Regions from separate parts of the Candidatus Brocadia sinica JPN1 genome, predicted to be linked through region 1. Evidence: riboswitches for the same ligand, from Rfam matches in the RefSeq annotation. Region 1 holds a riboswitch; each other region holds the start of a gene.

What was found. A riboswitch is a leader RNA that binds a small molecule or an ion and turns the genes downstream of it on or off. The one in region 1 is predicted to bind cyclic di-GMP.
Region 2: linked by a shared signal. The riboswitch ahead of BROSI_RS10080 (hypothetical protein) and the one ahead of BROSI_RS00455 (sirohydrochlorin chelatase) in region 1 are both predicted to bind cyclic di-GMP.
Region 3: linked by a shared signal. The riboswitch ahead of BROSI_RS00035 (LamG-like jellyroll fold domain-containing protein) and the one ahead of BROSI_RS00455 (sirohydrochlorin chelatase) in region 1 are both predicted to bind cyclic di-GMP.
Region 4: linked by a shared signal. The riboswitch ahead of BROSI_RS15340 (LamG-like jellyroll fold domain-containing protein) and the one ahead of BROSI_RS00455 (sirohydrochlorin chelatase) in region 1 are both predicted to bind cyclic di-GMP.

What each region holds. Positions count from the first base shown of each region.
Region 1 covers NZ_BAFN01000001.1:110,257-117,737, reverse strand. Annotated here, with positions in the region: gene BROSI_RS00485 (response regulator) at 1-166, shown strand, start outside; gene BROSI_RS00480 (DUF1328 domain-containing protein) at 203-385, shown strand; gene BROSI_RS00475 (GlsB/YeaQ/YmgE family stress response membrane protein) at 489-731, opposite strand; gene BROSI_RS00470 (GlsB/YeaQ/YmgE family stress response membrane protein) at 784-1,023, opposite strand; gene BROSI_RS00465 (sll1863 family stress response protein) at 1,049-1,483, opposite strand; gene BROSI_RS00460 (cytochrome P460 family protein) at 1,511-2,572, opposite strand; gene BROSI_RS00455 (sirohydrochlorin chelatase) at 2,725-3,819, opposite strand; cyclic di-GMP riboswitch class I at 3,947-4,058, opposite strand; gene BROSI_RS00445 (glycosyltransferase) at 4,252-5,475, opposite strand; gene BROSI_RS00440 (DUF5752 family protein) at 5,490-6,206, opposite strand; gene otsB (trehalose-phosphatase) at 6,172-7,017, opposite strand; gene BROSI_RS00430 (alpha,alpha-trehalose-phosphate synthase (UDP-forming)) at 7,014-7,481, opposite strand, start outside.
Region 2 covers NZ_BAFN01000001.1:2,232,509-2,239,989, forward strand. Annotated here, with positions in the region: gene hpnH (adenosyl-hopene transferase HpnH) at 184-1,179, shown strand; gene tnpC (IS66 family transposase) at 1,455-2,873, opposite strand; gene BROSI_RS10080 (hypothetical protein) at 3,367-3,846, opposite strand; cyclic di-GMP riboswitch class I at 4,082-4,196, opposite strand; gene shc (squalene--hopene cyclase) at 4,235-6,301, opposite strand; gene BROSI_RS10090 (mechanosensitive ion channel family protein) at 6,514-7,481, opposite strand, start outside.
Region 3 covers NZ_BAFN01000001.1:4,691-12,171, reverse strand. Annotated here, with positions in the region: gene BROSI_RS00045 (hypothetical protein) at 1-320, shown strand, start outside; gene BROSI_RS00040 (carboxypeptidase regulatory-like domain-containing protein) at 499-918, shown strand; cyclic di-GMP riboswitch class I at 1,530-1,613, shown strand; gene BROSI_RS00035 (LamG-like jellyroll fold domain-containing protein) at 1,650-5,321, shown strand; gene BROSI_RS00030 (glycosyltransferase family 2 protein) at 5,373-6,347, shown strand; gene rfbF (glucose-1-phosphate cytidylyltransferase) at 6,455-7,228, shown strand; gene BROSI_RS00020 (NAD-dependent epimerase/dehydratase family protein) at 7,230-7,481, shown strand, end outside.
Region 4 covers NZ_BAFN01000001.1:3,353,372-3,360,852, forward strand. Annotated here, with positions in the region: partial or broken gene BROSI_RS19265 (transposase) at 799-1,618, opposite strand; cyclic di-GMP riboswitch class I at 1,912-2,009, shown strand; gene BROSI_RS15340 (LamG-like jellyroll fold domain-containing protein) at 2,075-5,179, shown strand; gene BROSI_RS15345 (hypothetical protein) at 5,322-5,519, shown strand; gene BROSI_RS15350 (transposase) at 5,713-6,015, opposite strand; partial or broken gene BROSI_RS15355 (IS1634 family transposase) at 6,055-7,481, opposite strand, start outside.

The DNA of each region.
Region 1 (7,481 bases):
ACATAAGAATATTCCGATTATTATTAACACTGCTTATGGCGGCTATACAGATAATTTCCTGATGTGGTCAGCCGATGCATATATTATCAAGTCTTCTGATCTGAGTGAATTGAAGAACAAGATAAAGGAACTGCTAGACAAAATCGAATGTAATAATGCATCATAAAAGCCAAGACATTTACTTTTTTGGAAGGAGTTACAAATGCTATATTGGGCTATAGTATTCTTTATCGTTTCGATTGTAGCGGCACTGTTTGGTTTTACCGGAATTGCTGTTGCAACTGCAACCATTGCGAAGTTTCTTTTCTTTATATTTGTCGTTGTCTTTATTATTTGTCTTGTATTTGGTCTCTTGGGACTCCCTCATGATCATCCGCCATTATGACGAATGCTTATTTATAAACCGTATGAAGGATTTATATAACAAAGGAAAGAAGTCTTATAAAGTGTAGTAAATGGTAAAGCTTCATGGAGGGAGAAATACTTGCCTATGCCCGGCGTAGGATACGAACAACTGCAACTACTACAATGCCTCCAATCACCGCCACAATAATATTCCCGATCAAACTGGTAGCATAGAGACCGAACAAACCGAACAACCAGCCTCCAACGATGCCACCCAATAGTCCAATAATCAAGTCACCAGCAAGGCCATAGCCTCTCCCTTTTACCACCAGTCCTGTAAGCCAGCCGGCAAGAATGCCACTCATAATCCAGATTGCGAGATACATCGTATCCCTCCTTTTTTATCAGTTTGGTTTCCGGGTGATCACCATATTTTCTTCATCGACGTATGGTGCGAACAATCGCGATTAGTATTACTCCTCCAATTAAAGCCGCAAAGATATTTCCAATCCAATTGGACGATAGTAGCCAAAACATTCTGAATATCCAGCCTCCAATTATACCACCCAATGCCCCAATAACCAAGAAGCCAATGAGTCCGTAGCCTCGTCCTTTTACCACCAGTCCAGTGAGCCAGCCGGCGATAATGCCGCTGATAATCCAAATCGTGAAAAACAAAGTTGTCTCCCCTTTGAGACGAAAATTATTTAAAACGAGAGATCGCCTCGCTGTATGCTTTCTTCAAGTCCTCCAGAGCATTTTCTGTTCCAGACTTTAGATTTTCCCATGCATCTGCACTTGAAGACTTGAGTCTCTCCAATTTGTTTCTTGCATCTTTTTGCTTCTGTTGCAACGTTTCAATCATCTCATGGCACTTGGCCTTGGTTTCCTCTCCTGCATTCGCTGCCTTTGCTTCAAGCTCTTTTATCTTATTCTCGAGTTCATGTAGTTTATCTTCCAGTTGCGTCTGATACTCTTCTCTTTTCTGTATGAGATAATTCTTGGTTGTTTCAAGGGCTTCCCCTGTTTGACGTTTGATATCCTCTGACGATACCTCTGTGTCAGTTTTTTTCTGATTACAAGCAGTGGCAAAAAAGAAAGAAAAAACTATTGCGCTAGCAAATCCTACTCTTTTCATACTTTTACCTTTCTAGTGGATATGGGATTAATACATATGCTCTAACTTCAAAGGACTTGTAAAAATATAGTCGTTACTTGTTTGTTTCCCGTGACATTCTATGCAGCCAGCAACTTTACCGGCCAACGTTATGGTCTTGCCATCTTTTTCTTCAGTCATGACTTTGCCGTTTGGGGCAAATTTAACCCAAAACCAGTCAAAAGCATCAGGAGCAAAACCTTCTATCTTATGCATCACGGTTATTGAGGCGATGTTTTTATCAGGCATGTAGTTTTCTTTAATAATTATCGCTCCGGGAGGCATCTTTTCCTTTTTTTGCATAATTACCTCGTGGGCGGCAGTATTTACATAGGTAGTTAAGAAAGCGCCATGTGGCTCCTTTCCTTCATAACATGCCTCCTTGCCTGGCCACATCTTCCAGTTTACGTGGTAATTTTCACTCTGCATTTTATTCCAGAGTTCATGAGCCATTTTTTCGATGTCGGGTATTTCCATTTCCACTTTTACAGCTTCTGACACTCCTTCCCTCAAATGGCTTGTAAAAATATAGTCATTGGCGCTCTGTTCACTATGGCATTCAATACACGTTGCAACTTTACCTGCCAGGATCAGAGTCTGACCATATTTTTCAGCAGTAGTGATCGTGCCGTCTGGTTCAAATTTAGCCCAGAACCAGTCGTTTACCTTAGGATTAAAACCCTCTATTTTGTGCATTACCGTGATAGAAACAAGGGTTTTGTCAGGCATATAATTTTCTTTAATAATTATCGCTCCGGGCTGCATCTGTTCCCTTTTATCTATAAATGTCTTTAAGGCGGGTTCATTTATGTAAGTAGTTAATAATGCCCCATGAGGTTCTCTGCCTCCTGTATATAACGCTTCCTTGCCTGGCCACATCTTCCAGTTGACCCAATATTTTTCCCCTTGTATTTTCCTCCAGAGATCGCTAGCCATTTTTTCGGCATTCAAATCTTCTTGCACGGTAATCTTAGGTATCTCTTTTTTCTCGATCACCTTTTTTACTCTTTCACATCCTACAAAAAGAAAACTTATTAATAACGCGAGTATTAACAAATTGTTTAATTTCATATTCCCCTCTTTCTCTGTATGGTAAGTTATCTAAAGTTTAAGCTCAACTAATTGCAAAGCCATATTTCTTAGATGAAAAATTGACCTCCTGCTTTACCGAAGGTAATGAATGGGATAATCAATGGATTTTAATTCATCACAATGGTTTTCTTTCATCGCTGTCTCCCCGTGGATTCTTTCATTTGTTCTTCTACCTGCATTTCTACCCACCTCGTTATGTTGCTATGGGGTAATAGGGTTTTGCCATTGAAGATATAGGGAAGTCCTTTCAAAGCGGCCACAATTTCACTTTCTACACCACCCGTGGCGAGTAAGTGTGGGATTGCAATGACCTTCCCGTCTTTGCCGCTCATCTCTACCATTGTTCTCAGCTCATGAATAGCCCTCTCTTTGATCTCCTCCGGGGCATCACTCCTCCATGTCGCAACCTTAACTTTCTTAAAGTTGCCTTTCTCGCGAACATAGTAGGCTAGCTTTTCCATGTCAGCCAGCCAGAGTCTATTTTCTTTTTCATCATTAGGCCCGTGCCCGACCAGAATAACCGTTTCATTAGGCGGATTAGCGCTAAGCTCCATAGCCCTTTCGAAAAGAATTTCCGCAACGAGCATGCTATCATCCAGAGCGCCTGACATGCGAAATTTTATCCTGCTTTCTATCCTTGGTAAGGATTTAACAGTGGTAGTTTCGGGCAATTTCTCCTGAATACCCAGGATGTAACGGGAATTACCTATGATTGGGCTGTGAGAGGAGATGAAGAGTGGCACCACGATCACTTCAGAAACGCCCTTTTCTTCTAAGCTATGAACAGCTTCCTTTATGGTATCCGGATCAGCCATACCAAAGGCAACTTCCAGCGGATATTTATCAGTGAGTGGCTTTACCACTTCCAGAACAGAAGCATTCCACAAGGGAAGTGCCTCCGAATTGCGCTCTTCATGCACCTGTTCTCCGTGCATGCGATGTACTCCGTGTGCAAGGACAAGCACACCTATGTTCTTGGACTGATTTACAGATTGTATGGCAATTCCCTTTTCTTCTAATTTTTCATTTCTTCCCAATGGACATTCTTTCAATCCTCCCAATTCCTCTCTCTGGAAAACCCCCCTTGCTCCTTGCCCTATGGTAACCTCTGTACTTGCCACCATCTTCTTTTTCAGAAGCTCTCGTCCGTAAATTCTTGAAGCGTGGAAAAAACCTACGACCAGAATGCTTAAAAAAATTCTGCACCAGAAAACAAGTTTTCCCATCACCTCTCTCCTGCTCAAACTCAAATTTTCTTTATTTTCTTAACGGCGTTGGAAACCCTTTGTTTCACGATAATCGTCTCAAATGAAAATAAAAAAGCCTTACTGCAAAGATATACACTTAAACATCTTCGGCAGTAAGGCTGTCTCATAAGCGGCGTAAACTGTTTAAACCGCTTAAACGGCTAGCAAGACCCTTTACTTTGCGCCCCCTGATTGCTCAGGGTTTACCTTTATCGTAATGTCTTATTTGTTTATGTTAATAAGTTATTTTATCTTTTTGAATGCAATAAAATGTTTTTTTACTTTTAAAAAGTTTATCTTGCCCGATCTCTATAAATGTAAAATATACCATGTAATTTTTCAAAATCCAGTCCAAAACGTCTTGAGAAAAAATAAGCATGAATATTTGGGCAGAGAAACGATGAATCTTTTTTATAAGTAAACAATATCTTCGGGATGGTACATGCACAGAAATAAGAGCATGTAGTCTTTTAAGTGACGGGTAAGAAGGAAGTTCTGCTTAATGTGCTCATGGCCGTTCTTACCAAGTCTTTTGGCATATTCAGGACTGTTTAATAACTGTTTAATGGCGAATGCTGCGCCGGCAACACTATGACATAAGAGGCCGCTATATTTGTGTTTGACCTGTAACGGAATACCCCCTGTGCCGGATGCGACAACTGGTTTTGCCTTCCATAATGCCTCTGTTACGGTAAGTCCAAATCCTTCACGAAGTGATTTTTGAATAATAACGTCAGATGCCCTCTGGAGCGCATTGATCTCAATGTCGCTGCCGGAAGGGATAGGGAGGATGTGTATGTCAGCGTCATTGCCAGCAACTTCCTTTGTCTCTGCAAAGACCTTGGTCGATTCCGGGTCGTCTGTGGCCGTACCGCCGGCAATAATGAGTTGACAGTCAATACGTTTTTTTACCAAACGATACGCCTCAATAACGCCGATAGGGTCCTTTAAATAGTCGAACCGTGAAATTTGAGTAATAATGGGAGTGTCTGCAGGTATATGATATTTTTCTAAGACTTTGTCGATTGTCTCCTGCGGCAAATCCTTATTTTTATCACTTAAAGGGTCGATGGAAGGTGTTATCAGAAATTGTCTGATAGGTAAGAGTTGTGAAAAATTTGGAGAAGAAAAGACAGCAGCATCATATTGATGGATAAATGGCGCCAAAAAGTTCCATACCTGCTTATCGGGCGCTGATACGTCTATATGGCACCGCCAAATCCATTTGCTGTCAGGAATGGAAGTCTTTTTCTTAACCAGGGTGATAGGCTGCGGGTCATGGATGAACACAACGTTTCCAATAGTCTTCACCTCGTCAATATTCCGCTGGCTTGTCTCCATGAAGATTTCAAACATCTGCGGAGTGATCTCTTCGGATTTACCGTGCAGGGCATTATGGAATTTTTTGGTGACGTTGAAAAAATCCTCTCCACCCTTGATAAAGTCCCATCGGGTGTCTACCCCTAATTCTTGCAATAGAGGCACCATGCGATTAAGAATCTCTGCTACACCGCCACCAACAGCAGTTGAATTGATGTTCTGGATGAGTTTCCCCTGAAGTTTGCCTGCCAATAATTTCAATTCTTCAATGGTGTGGGGGCCAACGATGGATTCATATTCAGTGATCTTTGCCATTATTTCACGAAAATTTAGGGATTTTGAAGTGTCACCCTGGCAGGAAATTCCTCTAAAGAGAGTTCAACAATCCTTTTTTCTGTTAATTTTACCAGAGCAAATCTCAGGTTTTCCATGGTATGGGTATATGGATCCAGCGATGCAATTTTATTTGCCAGTTTGCTCTCTGACAGACTATGTTCAAGCCAGTGAGAAAAATCATTCGTACCCACTCCAATACGAAGTCTGGCCTCAAACATGTGAAAGTAAATAGAATCAAGGGTAATCCTTTGCAATACTGCTTGAAATTCCTTGAGGTCTGAGGCTGTATAGGGTGTTTGAAAGACAAAGCTAATCGATTTTACAAAATGGAACGCTTCCCCTGATGTTGCAAATCTTTGAAGCGATTTAGGATGTTTTGCTATGTAGTTTTCAATGGTGCGAATGATTTCGTTACGAAGTTCACGGATGGTTGTGTATTGGATCGTATCAATACTAAACAGATCTTCGCCGAGCACCTCGTCACCCAAAACACCATTAATCCAATAGGCAAAATCATTTGGAGGTTCCGGTGACAAATATTGGTGTTGCTGAAGAAAACTGTGGGTATGATGATAGATAACCGACCCTGGAACCGTTTTTATGAGGTCTAACAACTCCTGCAGATTGCTTGCCTTTAGCCCGGTGAGTTCTGGTATATGTGTCTGCGTATAGAATCTAAATGGCTCTTTTGCCTTCTGTAAGGTGCCCATTGTTGTCCTCGCTTTTTTGATTATAAAGAAGTTCTAAAAAAACCTTTACCTCTTCGGGTGAGTTGACAAAGTAATCAGCCGAGAATGTATCCAATGGTGTTCCTACAAAGATCATCAGCCTTTTCCCGCTTAAAGCAGTAAATACTTCTATATCTGCCTGATCATCGCCAAGATAAACAAGAAGTGCATCCCCGTTGAATTCTAAGGGAAAATAATTGGTCAATAACCATTGAATCGTAGTGGCTTTATTCCACTTTACCGGCGGACGTATCTCATAAACCATCTTTCCCGTACTCAGGGACAGTATATTTCTCTCTACGTAAGGTTTTGTAATACTGTCAAGGGTCTTCCTTACGAATTCCACGTCACTTGCCTTTTTGACCAACCGGTAATGCAAACTAATGGTATAGCCTTTGTCTTCCAGGTATACCCCTTCAATATGTCTTAAAGATTTAAAGAGCCGCATATACATGTGCCAGAGATTACAGCGTGCCTTTTTTGCCTCTGAACTGCTAAACCGTACGCCCGGTCCCTCCAGCTCTATTCCATGATTGGCTGCATATAAAATCCCTGGAATATTAACCAGTTTTTTTATCTGCCGGAGTGAACGCCCCGTTATTATGCCAAGAAAGAATGTTCTGTTCTGAGAAAATTTCAATAAAATCTGACGCACTTCTTCCGAGAGCATGGCAAGGTCCGGATGTTCACGAATAGGCGTTAAGGTGCCGTCAAAATCCGTCAATAGGATTATTTTCTTCTGTGTCCGGAGAAGTTCGTTAATAGTCTGAATATGGTCGAATGCGTATTTCATTGATGTAATTTGATGAGTTCATTCACTATACTCTGTCCCCAGTTGTATATATTGTGTTCCAGCAGATGCTCCCTGAGTCGTTGCATCCTTTTTTTCTTTTCGTCGGGAGGCATTTCGATGGCGGTCTTTATCGCCCCGGCAAAAGTGTCGATAGCGTAAGGATTGATTTGAATACTGCCCGTGAGTTCTTCGGCTGCGCCGGTAAACCGGCTGAGGAGCAATACGCCAGACTCGTCGAAACGGGTGGCAATAAACTCCTTGGCAACCAGATTCATGCCATCGTGTAATGAGCTAACGATACAGATGTCCGATAAACGGTAGAGGGCCTGTATACTTATCCGATTAAAGTGTGATTTTAATAATCGTATGGGCGTCCACCTTCCACTATGGTATTTATGATTAATCTCGTTCATGAGGTCATATATCGTATCGTTGTAATCCCGATAGTCCTCAATGTGGATCCG
Region 2 (7,481 bases), 2.1 Mb from region 1:
TTTAATTGAAATTTTCAATATAATTATGAAAAAGTTCTCGCCTGATCAATCACCAGACTACGGAAAACTCAACAGTGACCACTTAAATAATCCTTGACAGTATTATCTATTTGATATAGCATTTTGTGTTTACGTCTTTGCTCATTATTTTTTGCTTTGTTACAAAATGGAGTTTTCCCTATTATGAGGGTATCATTATCATTAGGTTCTTCTTTGACAAAATATCTGATTAAGAACAAGTTTTTATCCAGAGAACGGTTTCCACTGGTATTAATGTTAGAGATTACTCATTTATGCAATCTCGCTTGTGAGGGTTGCGGCCGCATACGGGAGTACCGGGAAACCATGCGGGAGATGTTAAGTCCTGAAGAGTGTATTCAGGCAGTGGAAGAATGTCCCGCACCTGTTGTCTCTGTTACAGGCGGCGAGCCACTGATGCACCCTGAGATTGATAAAATTATCCGTGGTATCCTGGATAAAAAAAGGCACATCTATTTGTGTACCAATGGCATCTTATTGGCAGATGCGATAAAAAAACTGAAGCCCAGTAAATATTTTAACATTAATGTTCACATCGATGGCCTTGCTGAAACACATGATGCTATTGCAGGGAAAGGGGTCTTTGATCGTGCAACCAGGGCTATTCGGGAGGCAAAACGGGCGGGATTTAATGTCTGCACAAACACAACCATATATAAGAATACCAGTGAAGATGAGATAGAGGAATTGTTTTCATTTCTGGAGGGGTTAGGTGTCGATGGTATGCTGGTTTCCCCTGGCTTTAGTTTTGAACACAACGAGAATGAGGTGTTCCTTTGCCGGAATGAGATACAGGAACGATTTGGATTCATTTATGGAATTTCAAAGAAATACAAGATACTGAACTCTCCCCTGTATTTAAAATTTTTAAAGGGGGAAAGGTACCTAAGGTGTACACCCTGGGGAAATCCAACCCGAAACTATTTAGGCTGGAAAAGCCCTTGTTACCTTATTACAGACACTCACTATAAAACCTTTGCTGAGTACATGGAAAATACGGATTGGGAGAAGTATCAGGAAGGCAATGACCCGCGTTGCGAAAATTGTATGATGCACTGCGGTTTTGAGCCCACAGTAGTGTTAGAAGGTGGAAAACGATTATCTGATATCATTGAAATGGCCAAATGGAGTTTCAGCTAGAGAAAATAATCACCTTAGCAACTCACGTGGTTGCGGAAGGAAGTGTTGCATCTATACACAGCGTCATTAATCAGATACGAATATGTCATTCCCGCGGAAGCGGGAATCCAGAAAAATACTGGATTCCGGGTCAAGCCCGGAATGACAGACAGTTGTAAACTTATGTCGCTATGTATAGTTGTCTCGTTTAATTATGTTACAGAGTCCTTGAACAGTCCTCTCTTCTGTAAACTCACCCTTACAGTATCTATTCAGCGTATATTCGCTCATAATTGCTATGAGCGAACAAAATCAGGCAATTCGCCATGAAATAGCATCTTTAATGCCTGTCTCAAATTTACCCCTTGTTTTCGACAAGTTGAGAGGTAGCTGCGAATGCGGCAAAAAATCCTGGCTCCCTCCAAAGAACGAAAGCAGCCCGATATTTTCTGCTGAACCTTTGTCATCCTGATGTCGTTTTCAGCCAAATTATTCGTAAAAGGGACGTTTTTATTGTCCATAAACCTCAGGACATCATCCTCATACTTTCGTAATCGTTCCAGAAGATTTCTGGCTTTTGTCCTTTTCACTCGCCCCCTTTTCCCCTTACGGTTTGTTTCATCAGGGGGAGGGCTTTCGGCTTCTGCGTTTTGCAATATCACCCGGTACCTGTGCCGATATTTTTCAGACTCATCGGCGCCCAACATTCCTCCGGCATCGCATGTTGCACGATTTATCTCTTCAAGCAAGGCCTTCATCTCTTTCGCCCACTGCTGCTTATTGTCCTCTTCCCACACACCCTCTAATTCTCTCAGGTGGTGCGCATTACAGAGCGCGTGCGTACAGGGATAGGTGTAATACGCCTTCAAATGGTCGTGACAAAGAATCCCACGAAATTGGGGCAATATTCCTATGCTATCTATTGCCTCTGTCCCTCTCCCTTCGTGAGGATAAAAACATGTCCACTGCCTATTGGATGCGCTATGCAACCAATATCTATCCCCGTTCTTGTTAATACTCGTTTCATCCACATGCAACACCTCTGACTTGGTGAGTTCTGCTTTGCTTTTCTCCTCAAAGATTTCCAGATATTCGTAGGCTTCCTGATTAAAATTGTACAAGGAACCTTCACTCACCGGCATCGACATCTGCTCTTCAAAATACTCCTGAATCCTCTTGTAGGGTATCAGTTGATACTGTGACATATATACTGCATGCGCCTTCAAATCCGCCCCATACTGCGCCGCCTTTGTTATTCCTTCAGGAAAGGGCGCGATAAATCGGTTCCCCTCCGCGTCCTCTACTATCTCTGCACGATACTCTGTTACCTCCCGTGAAATCTTCATATCAAACACCTGGCGCGCTTCGTAACCCACCACCGTATATTCCCCACGCGGCAACTTCCTTTGGTCTACTTTTATCACTTCCACCTTATCAGGGTTCTCAACCCTTTTCAGCGTCACCCCCTCACGACCCTTTTGTCCACCCGCCTTCCTCTCGCCCTTCGCCTTGCTTTCTCTCTTGCGATTCGGATCACTTGAGGGAGGCTTACTGCTGTTGCGACTGTTACGGTTTAAACGACCAACCAGCAGCGTTATTACTACTACCAATAACTCTACCATGGACCTCATGGCTGGCGACAGCACTTTCTCTTCAGAAAGAAGCTTCTCTACTTTTTGGAGCGTTACCTCTATGTCTATATTGTCTATCGTCAATGAATCCGCCTGTATGATGAGCCACCCATTTATTTACTGCGGCTATTATATCACAGGCTTTTTCATCCTTTTTATTGGCGCTATAAGACACGACAAAAGCACGAATTCCTCTTACCAACACCAGCCTGTCCATGTCTGTGCTCTCTCCTCATGTAGGCTGTACTAACCACCTCTACAGGCCATATATGCCACAAACTAATCCAAACGACTCTCTGTCCCGGATATCCTGTCAAACATATTTTAAAATATTTTCACTGAATAGTTACCCCTTACAAAACTCTGGATCCCTTGTTGTAGGAGTTAAATCATATGCCCCCCCTTCCTATTTCAAAGATGCGAGGACGTATCTTATTTAAATCGGCATCATCTTCATTTAAGATGCCCAGTGTCTGTAACGCAGCAACAAAGACGGAAGTTTGATAGGTGGATCTAAACGGAGGAACATCTCGTTGCCATTTACCAGGAAATTCCAGTCCATAACTCGATGCGGCGATCAGGTTCCTTGTAAAAGGTAATTCTGTGTATGCCAGAGGCGTGCGTCAAGGTCTGTGGTAAAAAAGATGGTGTTAGGAAATTCATTACGAAGCGCTTGCAATATCAGCGTATCCTGACGATACCACTCGTATGGAACTAGACGTTCTTCCCCATTAATCTCTGCTTTAAACGCTCCAATATGTGTTTCATTCCTGGGTTGATATCCGGCAACATGAAGCGCTGAAAGCACGGCATATCGAGTTCTCTGTCGCTCCTCTGCATCTTCTGTATAATGACCATCAGTAATCATAACGGGCATGATCAATACCTTCTTAATATCTTTTTGAGGTATGAATATCTTTGAACAGGGGTCATTGATATTACGAATTGTAAAATCTTGATGTGACACCTTGGCATCTTTTCTATAACTTTCAACGGCTTGAAATGGATCCTGCCACAGACGGGCAAGCACCTTTTCCTCATCTACCTGCCGTTCCATCCACCTGCGATAATTGCAGCAATAAGCAGGGTAATAGAAAATGGAAACGATGCTTGTTGCTCTTGTTGTTCGGTCATAGTTATGGTATTAATTTTTTGAAATAAAAAGGATGCAAAGTTAAATAGCTATTATGTTTGTTCAGCAAAGAATCAAATAGGTGGATAAAAAATTATGCCCCTTTTTTCTTGTCCTAAAAATAAAAAAGCCGTACTGCAATATATTCATAGCAAACATCTTTGGCAGTAAGGCTGTCTTTTTCAAAGCCGTTTGAACGGTTTAAGCGGTTTAAACCGCTTACAAGACCCTGTCCTTTGCGTCCCCTGATCGCTCAGGGTTTGCCCTTATCGTGATGTGAATTTTTCAGTGGAAACAGACAAAGTGTGCCACGTCACACCTTGTTATGTATGGAATTGCGATATCTCCCCAATGCCATCAAGGGGAAATAGTTGCGATACATATGGTATTTTAAATAAAAGACCTTAGGGAAACCCGTTGCGGTAAATTCAACTTCATCCCAGCTTCCGTCTTCTTTTTGTTTCATTAATAAAAATTTTATACCCCTTTCTACTGCATCAGAATGTATCTCACCTGCGGCCATTAAACCCAACAAAGCCCACGCCGTCTGCGAAGGCGTACTTTTGCCAATTGCCTTAAGGAATGGGTCATCATACGATTTTATCGTCTCGCCCCATCCCCCATCGGAATTTTGGACACTTTTCAACCACGCAACGGCCTTTTTGATATACGGCTTGTTCATGTCCTCTCCAACTGCTGCAAGTCCGGCGAGCACAGACCATGTGCCGTAAATATAGTTTGCGCCCCAACGCCCAAACCATGTTCCGTCTTTTTCCTGTTCTTTTTTGAGAAATTCTATCGCCATGCGAATCTGGCCCGAGGTCTTACTAAACCCAATACGACCTAAAAATTCTGTACATCGGGCAGTAACATCGCTCGTACTCGGGTCTAATAATGCATTAAAATCCGCAAACGGTATGTGATTGAGAATAGCTCTGTTATTGTTGCGGTCAAATGCGCCCCAACCTCCATCATCACATTGCATAGCCATAATCCATCGTAATCCACGTAAAACCGATGCCTCCTTGTGGGCAGTTTCAGGCAATGATACCCGCTGTAATGCCATAAGCACGGCCGCACTGTCGTCGGTATCGGGATAAAACTCGTTTGCATATTGGAAATACCAGCCGCTCGGTTCTTCCACCTTGCACTTTAAAGCCCAATCTCCAAAATTCCTGACTTCCTTGCTGATGAGCCATCGCCCTGCTTTTTGTAATGCCGGATCGCTGCCGGGTATCCCCGAGTCATGAAGCGCAATGATTGCCCATGCCGTATCCCAGACAGGCGATACGCATGGTTGTAAATAGAGTTTATTCACTTCGTATACAACCAGGTTTTCTACCTCTTGCAACTGGCTCTTTAATGCGGGGTGGTCATCCGGATATCCAAGGCATTTCATGGCAAAGATCGAGTTGACCATTGCGGGCCATATAGCCCCTAAACCACCGGATTTTTCCACATGGTCCAGCATCCATTTTTCTGCCTTGCGGAGGGCCATCCTTCTGATAAATTTAATGGGTTGCTGTTCATATCTCCTGAAAATACTATCGGCATCAATAAAGAAATTATGCCAGCTCAATCCCGATTGGTCCCGCTTAATACGGTAAACTACCTTTTCGCGCGGGATCAGGTAAAGTTCCTTCAGCATGTCATCCCCTACCGGAATATGCGGCTTTTTAGCTATGGCAATGGAAAGGGGAACAACAATACATCTCGACCAATACGACATCTCGTAGATGCTAAAATAAAAACCCGGTGGAAACAGGATCATTTCGGCCGGAACAGCGGGTACGGCCTGCCAATCAACCTGTCCAAACATGGCAAGATAAATCTTCGTAAAACAGTTGGCCTTCATGATGCCGCCCATCTCAAGGATGCGCTTCCTGGCTTTTTGCATAAAGGGTTCGTTTGCAGAGTATCCTGCCAATTTCAAGGCAAAATAGGCCTTTACCGAAGCGCTGATTTCGCTCGGCCCTCCGTAATAAATATTCCACCCCCCGTCAGAGATCTGATGTTCACAGAGTAGATTCGCTGCCAATCTTTGTTTTTCCTGGTTTACCTTTCCAAGAAAATGCATGAGCATGATGTATTCAGATGTTATGGTAGTATCTGCCTCTAAGATTCCCACCCAATGTCCATCAGACCGGTTTTGATTGCGGAGAAGGTATTGTTGTGCCCTATATATGGTAATGTCTAGGGGATTTTTTGTTGACAACGGAGTATGGAAACCTGCCCCAAGAGGCATACTTTCGAATCTTAATTCATGCTCGGATAATTCAGGAATAGGGTGATTGCCGTTCCCGTTCCCATTTCCGTTGCCGTTGAATTTATGGATACTTGTTTCCAATCGTTCAAAAAAGCTAATTAAGAAATTTCTCATACTTTAGAATCTCCCAAACAACACTCCAATATCAATTTATTATCATTCTAAAATAGTAAGTAGATGATTACCATAAGGTTAAGGAAATACTTTGGCCAACAAAATAACAAATTTAGGAATTAATTGCAAGGAAAACTTACATTGTTACTAAATTTCTTGATAGAAAATACCTTCTGTTATTTTTCTATTGAAACAGGCCAAGGTGTCGACCATCAAGATGAAGTCTCTGTGACCTTTGCGGTATCTGTGGTGGGTTGAATCGGCACAGAAATTCTTTGCTGAGACTGAGATGGAGCAGTATGGATGGTGTATGTCGTGTAAGGAATTTCCCACCCAAATTTATTGCATGTGTTTAATGCAATTTTTTGAATGATTCGGGAAAGTTTATAATAATCTTTTGCAACCTGCCCCGAAAAATCAGCAAGAATTATATAGTCGAGAGATGAATCGCCGACTGCTTTAAATTCCACAGTAAGCTTGATGATGTCATTCCCATAACCTTCGTTTATAAGCCCAGCCTTTATCATTTCTCTCAGTTTATCAGGAATTTCTGTAGTGCTTATTGACTGATACTGGTAATCAATACCAAAGGTAACATTAACGCGAAAATTCCTGGAAATATTCGTTGGATTTTGTTTCAAAAATTCTTCCGTAGGATAAGTTTTATAACTGCCACCGCCGATAATAAGTTGTACAGTCTCGGGAGTCTGTGTAACCACCCTACCCATTGTCCCATCTGCCAGAAGCACCCAATCGTTTTCTTTGCAAGGAAACCAGGGTTCATCCGGATGATATGGGCGCGATCTGATATCTTTCAAATCCCGTATGGGAATCCTGAGCATTCCACCCTTCAATTCCGGATTAACCAGGAGGGTATAGAGGTGCAACGAAGCCACCTTCCATGGAAGACCATTGTATATCACGCGTTCATTTTCCTTCACAGTTCCAAGGTTTAATAAAAGGGTGCCTTGTTCATAGAAACGAGGAAGAGTTTGTTTCGCCGCCCAAATAAGCCCTATAATAAAAATGAATGCAATACCCAAAAGTACCCAATCACCGCAAATATACAATACGATCAATAATGCCCCGGTAGCGCCGACAAATGTGAGTACATAATATAACACTTCTGCAAGGCGAATGTAAAACGAACTCGCCACCGTCTTGTGAATAAAACTGCCTC
Region 3 (7,481 bases), 110 kb from region 1:
GTCCATCCAATGACTGGAATGCCTCGATTGTAGCAAATAACTTTAATGATGTGTATGTAACATGGACATCAAATAATCCTAGCACGGGCACAAACGCCCAAGTGAGGCTCTCCGGCCGAAGGAATTTTGATCCTCTCGATATCGGAGCTGGTGTGGCAGCATTCACAAGTCCTACATATTATACTGGTTATCGATGGGGTGATTACTCAGCGGTCACTGTTGATTCAAGCGTTGCAGGTGAACTCCGTGCCTGGCTTGTTAATGAAACAATCATTAATCCCACTACATGGGGTTCGAGGATAGTCAGAATTGGTTTCTAAGGGATGATTTCTAGATTAGATCATTGTTGCATAAAGGGGGGGAGCAGTGGCAAGTCTCCCCCCTTTTTTATTTTTTACCAAATGTTTACAGATACACTTAGATAAACGCTGATAAAATCAATACTTATATGCATTCTGCGATAATGCACAGAACGCAAAACCAGGAAAATCAATCGATATGATCAGCTTAGTTCGGTTCAGGCTATTCATAACTGTAGCAATGATGGCATTTGTTTTTAGCTGTGTTAAAGACTATAACAATGTCTTGCGAAATAATGAAAAAAAAGAGACATTAAGCGGAAAGTTAGTGGGTGTCGTAACACGAGGTCCAATTTCACCTATGAGTAAAGATGAGAACCTTCAAACAAAACCGGCTATAGATGTAAAAATTGTGGTCATGACCTTATCAGGAAAGACCGTAGAGACCGTAGCGACTGACAATGATGGCAGATACAGTATCACCTTGCCTGCAGGGACTTATCGCATTGAAATGCTCCGTTCATCATCAGAGATGACAAAAGATTTACCTACCGTAGTAACTATTATCAAAGGTAAAGAGACACACCTTGATATTCACATAGACACCCGCATACGTTAGATGATGTATATTTTTAAATTATACGACCTTCCCGTAGTTAGCCCCGCACCGAACCCATAACTTCCATCAACTTCACTGCAGCCAAGATACACTTCATCCTCGGACCAAGGGAACCATTAGAACGATGTTCACCCCGAAGTGGAAAATAAAAAGGCAGTGAAAAGCCTTAGTCTTTTGGTCTTTTCGTTGATTAAGAAGCTTTTTTCTCGTGACTATCCTATGTTCCGGTTCGGTAATACCTCTGGCGGCTTTATCTGCAACGCCTCTATCTACGGCTTGGTTACCGTCGTTACGTCATACAAAAACAGTCTCGGCTCCTTGTCTCGCCGTCTTACCTCAAACAGCTTTCACCCTATCTTTTCCTGATTCCCCGATAGTCACGCCAAATTATCGTACGGATTATTCTCGTCAAATCCACGCTTCATATCCAGGACATCACCCGCCTATCAGACGAATTTCCGCTCAAACACTAAATATTTTAACAAATCTGCCGATAATTTTACCATCTAACGACTAAAGATACTAAATCCACACTTAATTATTGGGAAAGCGAGGTGATTGGGTACCTGAATGGATTAATAAATTTGCTAGACCTACAAAAGAGGTAGCAAATTTGAAAAAGGCAAACCAATCGTGAGATTGGGACGCAAAGCTATGGGTCTTCAATGAAGAATGAAGAATGCCAAGTTGCCATGTTTGTTTTACTAATCTTTTTGTTGGGAGAAGTAATTATGAAAGTTAAAAATGATCTTTTAGGATTTATTTTTTTAATTATTACCCAAGGGTTTTTCTTAGCTGAAACAGGATTCGTGTCTATGGTTTCAGCAGACGATGGCTGGAAGAATTTCTACGGCATTGCCTGGACAGGAACATCACCAGAGCATGCAAAATATGCAAAACAAATGGGATATGATTCTATAGCAATACAGACTAATACTACCTATAAAGGTAAGCAAGACTACGCTAATCTTAAATTCTATTTTATTGACCCCAAGAACTGGGCTTTTGACTTATTTGGATATGAAAGGTTTATAGATACTACGAAAACTTATTCACAAGCAGAAAAAGATTTTTACAACCAACACATGGTGTGGAAAAGTTATGATACGTTCCCCTACAATTTGGCGTCAGGTTGGTTCCAAGGCACCTCCACCAAATTTTCCGCCATGTGGGATTTTCAACAACAGGCAGTTATTGATATGGTTGTCGAGAAAGTCATGACGATGTTTCATGGCTATGAAGACGCAAGTTTGCCATTTACCTTTGCAGGATATATGGATGATGAGCCAAGTCTCAATGGCATTTTTTATCGTTGGGAGAAAAACAGGAATAGTGTAACTTCTTTATCCTATTGGACAGGGACAGAATCTGGACGGGTGCATGATGCCATTGTACATAAGTATGCAACATATCAAGAAGGAAAAGCTGCATTTTTCAAGAAGTTGCGGGAGAGAATGCTGCAAGATTTTCCAGATGCTAAATGGATTGGAGAACCTTATAGTATGTACTGGGGGTGGGTAAATGTGATAAAAGATTGTGCCGATAAAGATGTTTTGACTCACGATATGTTAGTGCAAGAAGGTTCGAACACTGAATTTGTCGATGATGATAGGATCTTTAATTCAGGGGTAACTATTACAAAAGATATGGTAGGTGTTACTCAACCGAATAATGTTAATGAGTATGAAAATCGTCTTTATGCAGCCAAGGCAGGCATTAATGGGGCATGGTATAATTGGTTTGGGAGATTCGGAGGCACGGGAAATATGCCGAATTTCAAAAGTATCACAGAGGTTTATCCAAGACTTAAACTCATACGGTGCTTGCCGAATTGGGACAATTTAAATAATGTTCCTCTCACCGATCGTTCATGGGATGGCAGTGTGTATCGGAGCACAAAGAGTTATGCCAGCAGCGATGTCATGTATTCACGTCAGCCGAAGACAGGAAAACTCTTTGCGGTATTTAACACAACGAATGGGGTGGTAAAACTCAATGCGGGTGAGACGGTCACTGGAGTACAACGTGCCGATAGCTACTTTATTGAGTCCGGTGATGGGAGCGCAGATGTCGATATCCTTGGCGATGAAATAAGGTTAAAGAGTGGGGTTGGCATTGATGTCGATGCAACCAACGGTCAGGTGAAGGGGAGGGGGTACATTTTTACATTATCAACATCAACCGGTATAGCCCCTAATGTGACGACGGGGTCGGCGACCGATGTGGCGTCAAATTCTGTCACGTTGGGAGGCACAGTAAATGCCAATGGCTTATCAACTACAGCATGGTTTGAGTATGGCACAACAAGCGGGTCATATGGCAGCAAGTCATCGGCGCAGGGTGTCAGCGGTTCAGGCGATACAGCGATAAGCATAGACATAAACGGATTGTCGGCAGCGAAGACGTATTATTACAGATTGGTGGCGCAGAACAGCGCAGGAACTGCGTACGGGAGTGAAATGTTTTTTACTACATCAGACACTATGGCGCCAAATTGTTCCATAAGTATCAACAATGGCGACTTATATACCAAATCCACTGCCGTGACCCTGGCTTTATCTGCTACTGATGATGTGGGGGTGACAGGGTATTATCTCTCTATGGATTCAACGGTTCCATTAGCGTCGGCAGCAGATTGGACTACGGTATCATCCACTACCGGTTTTTATGCCAGCGTTTCGTATAACCTAAGCGCCGGGGACGGCGGCAAGACGGTATATGCCTGGTATAAGGATGCCGCCGGGAATGTATCAAACACAACCAGCGACTCAATCACTTTAGATACGACTATTCCACTGATAACAATCACGAGTCCTACATCCAATACCACTCATACAACAACGAGTGGCACGATCACCCTAGGCGGAAGCGCCTCAGACAGCGCAAGCGGTGTAAGCAAGGTGGCATGGAGTAGCGACAAGGGGGGAAGCGGCACGGCCAGCGGAACGACCGGTTGGTCTATCTCCGGTATAAGTTTATCGACAGGTGATAATGTAATTACCGTTACAGTCACTGATGGGGTAAACAACACAGGGACAGATACAATTACCGTTGAGAAGTTGGAAACGAACACCGGCACCGGCCTGCAAGCATGCTATCCTTTCAATGAGGGGACCGGGACAATTGCTACAGATAAGTCCGGAAATGGTAACGACGGTACGATCAACGGTGCTACATGGGCGGCAGGGAAAAATGGAAATGGGTTAAGTCTTAATGGCGTCAGCGATTCCGTATCAATTCCCTGCATAAATAGTGAAGAGATCTCTATTGCAGCATGGTTCTATAAAAATGCAAATGATACAACGAATGTTGATGCCATTTTGGGCGCATGGAAATGGAATTCTGATGTGCAACTTCAGGAGGGGTTTGATGTGCGATTTTACAATACCACACCTGATAGACTTGAATTTATTCTTATGACGCAGGATGGGAATGGGAAGAAAACACAGAAAACTGCTGTAAAGGACTTGAGCAATTCAGTGGGTAAGTGGTATCATGTTGCAGGGACATACAACAAGACAACGGGAGAACAGAGGCTCTACGTGGGTGGCCTGCTGGTTGATACAAAATTCCATCCCGCCGGTAATACAATCGTGCCATCGACATCTTATGCTGATATGAGAATAGGGTACTCAAGGATTAATAATGGTTATTTTAATGGCAAGATCGACGAAGTCTACTTTTACAATAAACCTTTGAACGACCAGGAAGTGCAAGATTTGTATAATGCCGTTAGCGATGGCATGCAGTCCCGCTATACGTTCGATGAAGGAAGCGGATTGGTCGCCACAGATTCATCCGGCAATGGTAACGATGGCGCCATCGTGGGGGCAACATGGACAACGGGTAAAAACGGTAAGGCATTGAATTTTGATGGAATTAATGATTTCGTGTCAGTTCCACGGACAAATCAGGACGAAATTTCCATTGCTGCATGGTTCTACAAGACCGTAAATGATAAAAAGGCTGTTGACGCCATTTTGGGCGCATGGAAATGGAATTCTGATGTGCAACTTCAGGAGGGGTTTGATGTGCGATTTTACAATACCACACCTGATAGACTTGAATTTATTCTTGTGACGCAGGATGGGAATGGGAAGAAAACACAGAAAACTGCTGTAAAGGACTTGAGCAATTCAGTGGGCAAGTGGTATCATGTTGCAGGGACATACAACAAGACAACGGGAGAACAGAGGCTCTATGTGGGTGGCCTGCTGGTTGATACAAAATTCCATCCCGCCGGTAATACAATCGTGCCATCGACATCTTATGCTGATGTGGGAATAGGGTACTCGAGGGTTAATAATGGTTATTTTAATGGCAAGATCGACGAAGTCCGCCTTTACAATAAACCCTTAAGCGACCAGGAGGTACAAGACTTGTACAATAGCATCGGTTATTGAATTCCCTGGAAAATTTAGTATAATGCTCCTTAAAGGCCTAACGGAAATGAATTGATAGGGGTTGGAAGGGAGAAGGTTGTAATTAACAAAGGAATGACGAGTAAAAATAAAACACGGGTAAGCATAGGCTTACCCGTGTTTAATGGCGAGATGCACCTTGAAGAGGCGATAGATTCAATTCTTTCCCAAACGTATTCAGATTTTGAACTGATCATCTCTGACAATGCCTCTACCGATAAAACACAAGAAATTTGTAAGGCCTATGAAGCCAGAGACAGGCGCATTTGTTACTATAGAAATGAAAAGAATCTCGGAGCTGCCAGGAATTTTAACCGGGTCTTTGAGTTATCATCGGGTGAATATTTTAAATGGGCAGCCCATGATGACCTGTTAACCCCAGACTTTTTATTGAGATGCGTTGAGGTGCTCGACCATGATGCTTCCGTGGTCCTGTGTTATCCCCGGACGGAGATTATTGATGAACATGGGAAATTTTTAAGGAACTACGATGTGAAATTGAACACGGATTCGCCGAAACCGAACGAACGTTTTCATGATCTTATCTGTATCTTTCATGGTTGTTATCAGATTTTTGGGTTAATTCGGGCAAGCGCCCTTAAAATGACGTCTCTTATCGGCAACTTTACCGGATCGGACAGAAATTTGTTGGTAGAACTTGGTCTCATAAATAGATTTTATGAAATTCCTGAGCGGCTCTTCTTTTCAAGAGACCATCCACAACGTTCAATAAGGCACGTCTCTTTCTACTCACGCGCAGCGTGGTTTGACCCGGCAAAAGAGAGACAGGTGGCATTTCCGCACTGGAAAAGGTTTTTAGAGTATCTTAGGTCGCTCAGACGCGCCTCATTAAACCGGTATGAGCGTGCGCGTTGTTATCTGCACATGGTGCAATGGTTAGGGATGAAATTTAACTGGCAGTGGTTGCTGAAAGATTTGATAATGGCCGTCAGGTCCGCGGTTTGGATTTTTCTGTGGAAAGCAAAAAGGGTGTTTTTGCAAAAATGAACAATGATTCGCTGATAAGCTCCGGAATTTCGTGTTGATTCTATTCCTATGGCTGTCGCCTGGAATAAAACCGGTAAATAGAGGGAAGAAACGATGGAGGACATTCTATGAAAGTGGCCATTCTTGCTGGAGGCGTTGGCACCCGCCTCGTTGAAGAAACAGAGGTAAAGCCGAAGCCGATGGTAGAAATTGGTGGCCGGCCGATTCTCTGGCATATTATGATGCACTATTCTCATTACGGCTTTAAACACTTTGTGATTGCCCTCGGTTATAAGGGGGAGGTGATTAAAAAATATATGGTGGATTATTGCTCACTGAACAGCAATTTGACTGTTCATTTGGGTAGCGGGGAGGTAAAGGTCCATAGTGCAGCGAAAACAGATTGGACAATCGATCTGGTTGACACCGGCATACCGACGCTAACGGGTGGCCGTATCAAGCAACTTTCTCCATACATGGGAAACGAGACGTTTATGCTGACATGGGGGGATGGGGTTTCCGATGTAAATTTGCATGATCTGCTCAGTTTCCATCGCTCTCACGGCAAGTATGCTACGTTAACTGCCGTTCGGCCGCCTGCGCGGTTTGGTCATCTTGAGCTGGATGGCAATCGTGTGGTGGAATTCTCCGAAAAGCCACAGACGAGCGAAGGGTGGATTAATGGGGCTTTTTTTGTTTTGGAGCCAACGGTATTTGATTATATCGACGGTAATGACACGCAGTGGGAGAAAGAACCGATGGAAAGACTGGCGAAAGACGGCCAGTTAATGGCATACCGTCATACATCTTTCTGGCAATGCATGGATACGTTGCGTGATAAGAGATTATTGGAAAGTCTTTGGCAAGAGGGTAATGCGCCCTGGAAAATCTGGAGGGAATAGCATGCGTATATTGGTAACAGGACACAACGGTTATATCGGCGCCGTTATGACGCCGATGCTTATTGCTGCGGGGCATGAGGTGGTGGGGCTGGACAGCGATCTCTATGCACAATGCACGTTTGGAGATGATACTCAGAACATCCCATCGTTAAAAAAGGATATCCGGGATGTTGAGTTGTCCGATCTTGATGGGTTTGACGCCGTGTTGCATCTTGCCGGTCTTTCAAATGATCCGCTCGGTGATTTGAATCCG
Region 4 (7,481 bases), 3.2 Mb from region 1:
CGCGAATAATACGCCATACTCATACACCCCAAAAGGTCATCTGTACCTCGTAACTCCGTCATATCACCTCACGGTGGGTACGCTATCTTTCTACGCATACGGATTGCTCCATTGTATGTGCATAGGTACAAACTTCTCTACGAGGAATTAGGCTCGCAGAGGTGGTATTTTCAACCACTCAGGTATTCCATACTTCAAGGCACGCCAACCCTATACCGGTTTACTGTCCCATTCTTTAATTTCTTTACATACCTCTGCTTCCCTATTCCTTCATCTCTTTGATCTTGTCCTCCTCTCTTGCAATTTTTCCTTTGCCTTTGCTCCTCACATTACTCCCTCTTTAAACATATCTTTTTTTCGGGTGTTGAATAATCCATGAATGGCTTTTTCAATCTGCTTTTAACCGATTCCTTTAACAGGAAAATCTTTTACCACCTCCCATTACTGATTACTGATAAAAGTATCCTTGCTCCCTTTTCCCTTACTCCTTTCTCTGGTGAGTGGAACAGTTTCCATGTTGTTTTTGGTTTTTATAAACCACTTTGTGTCTCTTTGGTTCCCTGCTCCACCCACCGTTTTATTGAAACCTAAATTCTGCAAATGATTTTCGCGCCGCGAAAATCGCCCTTCAGCAATAGCCTTTCCGGACAAAAATCAATAATAAACCTCAATGTTTAGCGATTTTCTGAGCTACTCAGTTTCATTATGAACAAAAAGAACTGGGAAATAGTCCTGATTTAACCATTCGGAGCGACAAAACCGGCACGGAGGTATACCATCCCCTTTTGCAGTATTCTCAGCACACTGAAATAACGCTGCATTGGTCAAAAATTCACCCGTACGTAAATGACCCGCATTCATCTGACTCTTACACTCTTCTATCCACGTCTCACACGTAGCCCTCTCTCCATACGAACCATGCGCCTCTATCGGACTTAACCGCTCTGTCGTAACGTAACAGAAATACTCGTACAGGGGCAGAGGAAACAACCCCCTCTCGATTTTGACCAACTTCCTTACTGCTTTTGTTTCTCCAACAAATGCCATTAAATACTGATACGCCTTCTGGCCCTTTTTCTTAGGATTGTATCCAACCTCTGCTCCTTCCTGATTCCCATATACTCCATCCACGGTTGAATCAACGTCTATCCACATATCGCTCAGCGCACTTCTCAATCTGTGACCTGAACGCACCGCCCGTTTCCACACCTGTCCCCTGAATCGATGGATTATCCCTGTCAGCTCCACAATATCCCTCTGCGTTACCAGCTTCATCATACGTCCTATTGTCGTATCTACAGGATTCTTTTCCATCCCGCCATCTTCATCAGTACCTCATCTGCCCATACCTTCGTTATCTGCACCATCGAGGTCGCTCCGGCTATCAAACCGATTACTGCCATTTGCATGGCATCAACAATCTGATACTGGGCATTTGCCCCCCCGCTCCTTACGGATTGCCTCTTGTACTCTCTGCCTGAATAACAACTTCCCCATATTCCCCATACATAAAGGTTAGGACTGGTAAGAGTGCTGCGTGTACTGTTAATCCCTTCCCACTCATCTCCGTCTTGATTTTCGGTTGTCTTCTTTCCCCGTTTTGTGCTATAGTCTTCATTGAAAAGGTGAACCTCCTTTTAGGTGTTTTTATTCTTAAAATACCTTCAATTCCCTTGGAGATTCTACCTTTTCTCGTCTAATCCTGCAACAAGGCTTTGCCTTGTTGCAGGATTTAGGTTATTAATAATTATTTTTATTTTTTGTTTGACACAGATGTGATTATGCTGTATTTTACACTAACACACTAACACACTAACACACTAACACACTAACACACTAACACACTAACACACTAACACACTAACACACTAACACACTAACACACTAACACACTAATTATATAGAAATACATTTCGATAAGGGCAAACCCTGAGTAATCAGGGGACGCAAAGTAAAGGGTCTTTAAACATACAGGGAAGTAGTTTAAACAAGATAGCCTTACTGCCGAAGATGTTTTTATGAATATCTTTGCAGTAAGGCTTTTTTATTTGAATGTTAATTGGGGAGTAAGAAAATGGCTATTCGACATAAATTAATATTAGGGGCGATTTCTTTCACCGGCATATTAGGATTTTTATTCATTCTGTCTTTTCCCTCTTTTGCGCAAGAATGGGGAAGTATTAGCATTGGGGCAGATACAGATGGAGCATTGGAAGTATCTCTAGAGAATAGTAAGATAAGACTGAAATATGGACGTTTTTTCGGCGGACACCATTATGAACATGCGATCAAGGATCTGGTGATCAAGAGTGTCAATGAGGATCAGGCAGGGTTTTACCTTGATGCATGCGCTAATCGTGGAACACTTACAACAGCGGTTGTTGTGCAGGATGATGCAAATGTCAAGACCGTTCGACTCGAGTGGGATAATGGAGCCAAGGTGTCAGAGGTATCAATCTATCCAGACAGTCATTATATAAAAACGAAATACCTAAAGTATGGCACAAATATTGTGGACCAGGGATCTCCTGGAGGCGGTGGTAGTAGTAGTGGGGTGTACGAAATATATGGCGCGAGTGAGTGGAAAAGGGGTTACGTAATTTATCCCAATATTTATTTTGATCGGTATCCGGGTGATGTGGGTTACCAAAATATTACCGAAATAGACCAACCTGGGCCTCTGGATTATCACGGGTGGTTTATCATGGGTGTATACAACGAGGCAAATGGGAGAGGATTTGGTAGGGTAGCGCCTGTATCGCAGATAGACATTATAAAGCTTTTGTGGAACAAAGGCTTTGAACTTTGCCCTACTTTTAACAGGACACATTCACCCTACACCGCATATTTATTTGTCGTGACGGGAGGAGGCGCCAATGAAATACTCTCGAGAGGGAAAAATCTTGCTGATGGTTTGGGAGATAATGCATCGCCCACTGTGGCTATTACCAACCCGACTGAGGGGGCGACATTTACAACACCAACGGACATAACGATAACGGCAACGGCCTCGGATATTGATGGTGTCGTGAGCAAGGTTGAGTATTACGCGGGGAGCACAAAACTTGGTGAAACAACTTCCGAACCTCACATTCTCACATGGAACAATGTAACCGCTGGCAGTTATATACTCTCAGCAAAAGCAACAGATAACGATGGAGCAACGACGACTTCTAGCGCAGTGAATATTACCGTTTTTAAAGCCGGTATGGTAGGGTACTATAAATTTGATGAAGGGAACGGTACTATCGCTATTGATTCTTCAATCTACGGAAATAATGGTACCATCAATGGGGCCACATGGACAACCGGCAAGAATGGTGGGGCGTTGAGTTTTGATGGGATTGATGATTTTGTGTCGGTTCCACGTATGAATCATGACGAGATTTCCATTGCTGCATGGTTCTATAAAAATGCAAATGATACAACAAATATTGATGCCATATTCGGTGGATATAAATGGAATTCAGACGTACAACTGCGGGAGGGGTTTGATTTGAGATTTAACAAAACTATTCCCAATAAGCTTCAATTTATTCTCGTGACGCAGGATGGAAATGGGAATAGGATACAGAAAACCGCGATAAAGGATTTAGTCAATTCAGTTGGTAGTTGGTATCATGTAGTTGGCACTTACAACAAGGCTACAGGGGAACAGAAGCTTTATGTAAATGGGCAGCTGGTTAATACCCAATACCATCCGGCGGGAAATACGGTCGTGCCATTGACATATTATTCTGACATGAAAATAGGAAATTCTGGCAATAACGGTTACTTTAATGGCGAGATTGACGACGTCCGCCTTTACAATCAAGCCTTGGCCAACCAGGAAGTACAAGATTTGTATAACACCTTTAGCACGGGTTTGCATGCCCGCTATACATTCGATGAAGGAAGTGGGGTGACTGCAACCGATACATCAGGTAACGGCAACGATGGCGCTATCAATGGGGCCACATGGACAACCGGCAAGAATGGTGGGGCGTTGAGTTTTGATGGGATTGATGATTTCGTGTCGATTCCTCTGATGAATCATGACGAGGTTTCCATTGCTGCATGGTTCTATAAAAATGCAAAGGATACAACGAATATTGATTCAATATTCGGTGGCTACAAATGGAATTCAGATGTGCAACAACAGGAGGGTTTTGATCTGCGATTTTATAAAACCACACCCGATAGGCTTGAATTTGTCCTTGTGACACAGGATGGAAGTGGGAATAGGACGCAGAAGGCTGCTGTGAAGGATTTGGTCAATTCGGTGGGTAGCTGGTATCATGTAGTTGGCACTTACAACAAGGCTACAGGGGAGCAGAAGCTCTATGTAAATGGCCAGTTGGTTAATACACGAAACCATCCCGCAGGAAATACGGTTGTGCCATTGACATTATATTCTGACATGAAAATAGGGCAATCAATGATTAGTAACGGTTACTTTAATGGCAAGATTGACGACTTCCGCCTTTACAATCAAGCCATGACCGACCAGGAAGTACAAGATTTGTATAATGCCTTTAGCACTGGTTTGCAGGCCAGCTATCCGTTCGACGAAGGGAGTGGGACGGTTGCTACTGATGCGTCTGGCAACGGCAACGATGGCGCCATCAGTGGGGCCACATGGACAGAGGGGAAGAGTGGAAATGGGTTAAGCTTTAATGGCGCCAGCGATTATGTATCAATTCCCCGCATGAATAATGAAGAGCTTTCTATTGCCGCATGGTTCTATAAGTATGCAAATGATACAACCGCTGTTGATGCCATATTGGGCGCATGGAAATGGAATTCTGATGTGCAATTTAGGGAAGGTTTTATTGTGCAATTTTCCAAAACAGCGCCTGATAAGCTTCAATTTATCGCCGTGACACAAGATGGAAACGGGAATAAGACGCAAAAGACCGCTGTAAAAGATTTGGTCAATTCGGTGGGTAGCTGGTATCATGTAGCAGGCACTTACAACAAGGCTACAGGGGAGCAGAAGCTCTATGTAAATGGCCAGTTGGTTAATACACGAATCCATCCCGCGGGGAATACGGTTGTGCCATTGACATGGTATTCCGATATGAGAATAGGGCACTCAATGAATGGTAATGGTTACTTTAATGGCAAGATTGATGGCGTTAAAATCTATAATCGTGTCTTGACCGACCAGGAAGTGCAGGATTTGTATAATGCCTTGTGAGGCATTTGGTTTGCAAATGCGACCAAAATGAATCGTCCTTTAGCCCCTCCTTGCTAAGGAAGGGGCTAAAGGATGGTAAAAAAGTGTTTCCCATTGAAATTATTTTGAGAGGAGAATTTGTCTCTATAAGGAGAAAATGGCAATGAAAAAATTCACTTTATTGGCTGTTACATTAATGCTGTCGTTAATTTTTAATTTTATTGTAGAATCGAAGGTCAATGGCGAGGCGCCAGGAACTCCTGCTGACCTTGAGGCGACGGCTGGAAGCGGCATGGTTAACCTCTCATGGGACAGTGTTGCTGGAGCAACCGATTATAATATACCTAAATTCTGCAAATGATTTTCGCTATGCGAAAATCGACCTTCTATAATACCCTTGCTAGACAAAAATCAATACTACACTTCAGTTTATTTGGGTTTTCTGAGTTACCCAGCGCCATTTTGGACAAAAAGAATCGGAAAATAGCCCCGATTCAGCCATTCGGAGCGACAAAAACCGGGATGGAAACATACCATCTCCCGGCACGGTGTTTTCAGCGCTCAAAATACCCCGGCTCAAAGACAACAATCATTTTCTGCCCGAACGCAACACTCAGCGATATGCCTTCCCACGCCCGCCATTCCTCCTGATGGAGAAACTTCTCGGGCAACTTTAAGGTCAACTGTCTGCCTCCCTTTATCAATTTCCCTGCAACACGGATTAACCACAGTCTCATCGTCTTTACTTCCCACTGTTGTATCACCCCTCCCGTGAGCAACGCCATCCACTTCAAGAGATTATATGCTAGCCCGACCTTCGCAATTCGAGGGGTAGGCAAACCGCTAAGCCAGTAAATTCAAGGGGTCATGGAAAAAGGTCGGCACTACAGACCGACCTATCCTGATGCATAAATCTTGGGCGGAGGTTGTTCAGGAAGCGTCAATCCCAATTGTGCCAAAAGGAGAACAACATCCTTTTCCGGCTGTGTATAGCGGCTCATGACAATGTGGCGACCATCCGTTGTCGGTAAATGAACGTCAATCATTTGAATGCTCGATAGTTTTTCCAAAATTGCTTCAGACGTCAACCCTGCGGCTCGTCCCCGCGCAAGATTTCGCAGCGTCGTGTGGAGACAAAAAGCCAAAAAGGAGACAAAAATATGGGCTTCAATCCTCCTTTCCAATTGGTGCCATATGGGGCGGATGGAAAGCGATCCCTTCAAATCCTTAAATGCCTGTTCTATACGGGTCAACAGCAGATACGATTCCCAGACGGTTTCAGGCGAGGCTGCCTGCATATTTGAACGAAGCAGATAGCGCGTCCCTCACGCCGCAACGTTCTCCGCAGGCGTTCACGATCCAGACTGAAATGGAACGTGTGTTCATTTACCGGTTCTTGCGGATTTGGCAGAGAGATGCGAACCAGCCCAAAGTCTCGTCCGGCCTCTTTCTTTAATGCCCCGATATGCATCAGCAGGTCGTCACGAGTGATGCTCTTTCGATTGCGAAGTTCGTGCAGGCTTCTCCACAGACGCTTGAGTCTGCGGCGACGCATGGAACGTGCCTTGGCTACCCGGTCATGGCTTTCCACAGAGACGTAAAACTCCGATTCTTGCAGAAGTATTTTCACGCTGACACTCTCACGCGCCTGCATCCAGGGGCTGTTCGAGCAACGGTTTTTCAACACGGGTCAAATGTCTCTTCGGGGTGCCAACCAAATAATCAATCCCTCGGGAACGCATCTTTTCCAACATATCCTCCGTTGGAATACCGCGATCCATGAGCCAGGTGCGCCGAAATTTCTCACACTGCTTTTCGATCCTATCCAGAAACTCCTCCTCCAGTGTCGCAGTGTCTCTTGTATTGCCGGGATATACTTCGTAGGCCACGGGAAATCCTTCCGGCGTCAATACCAATGCCACTACCACTTGAACACAATCCGAACGTTTGTCCCGGCTGTACCCAAACCGTTTTTTACCCCCAGATCCCGTCGGTGGCGGATCACTTTCAAAATACGCACTCGTCAAATCATACAGCAGCACATCATACTTCGCGCCAAGCAGCTTGCCCCATTGCCCTTTTAAAAAACCAAACAGCTCGTCGCGATGCTCAAGCAGCAAATCCAAACAACGATACGGCTTGTCCTTCTGTGCCAGCGAATCATCTTCCCCCAACAGCTCTCCCATTGCGCTCCGCAAATACCACTCACGGTGAAAACGAAATTCGCTTCCCGGATCTATCAATCGGTAACAGACGAGCGCCTTCAGCATATTCAGCCAGATTGTCCCTTTACGGCTTGACGGCAAACGTCCTCTCCAAAAGG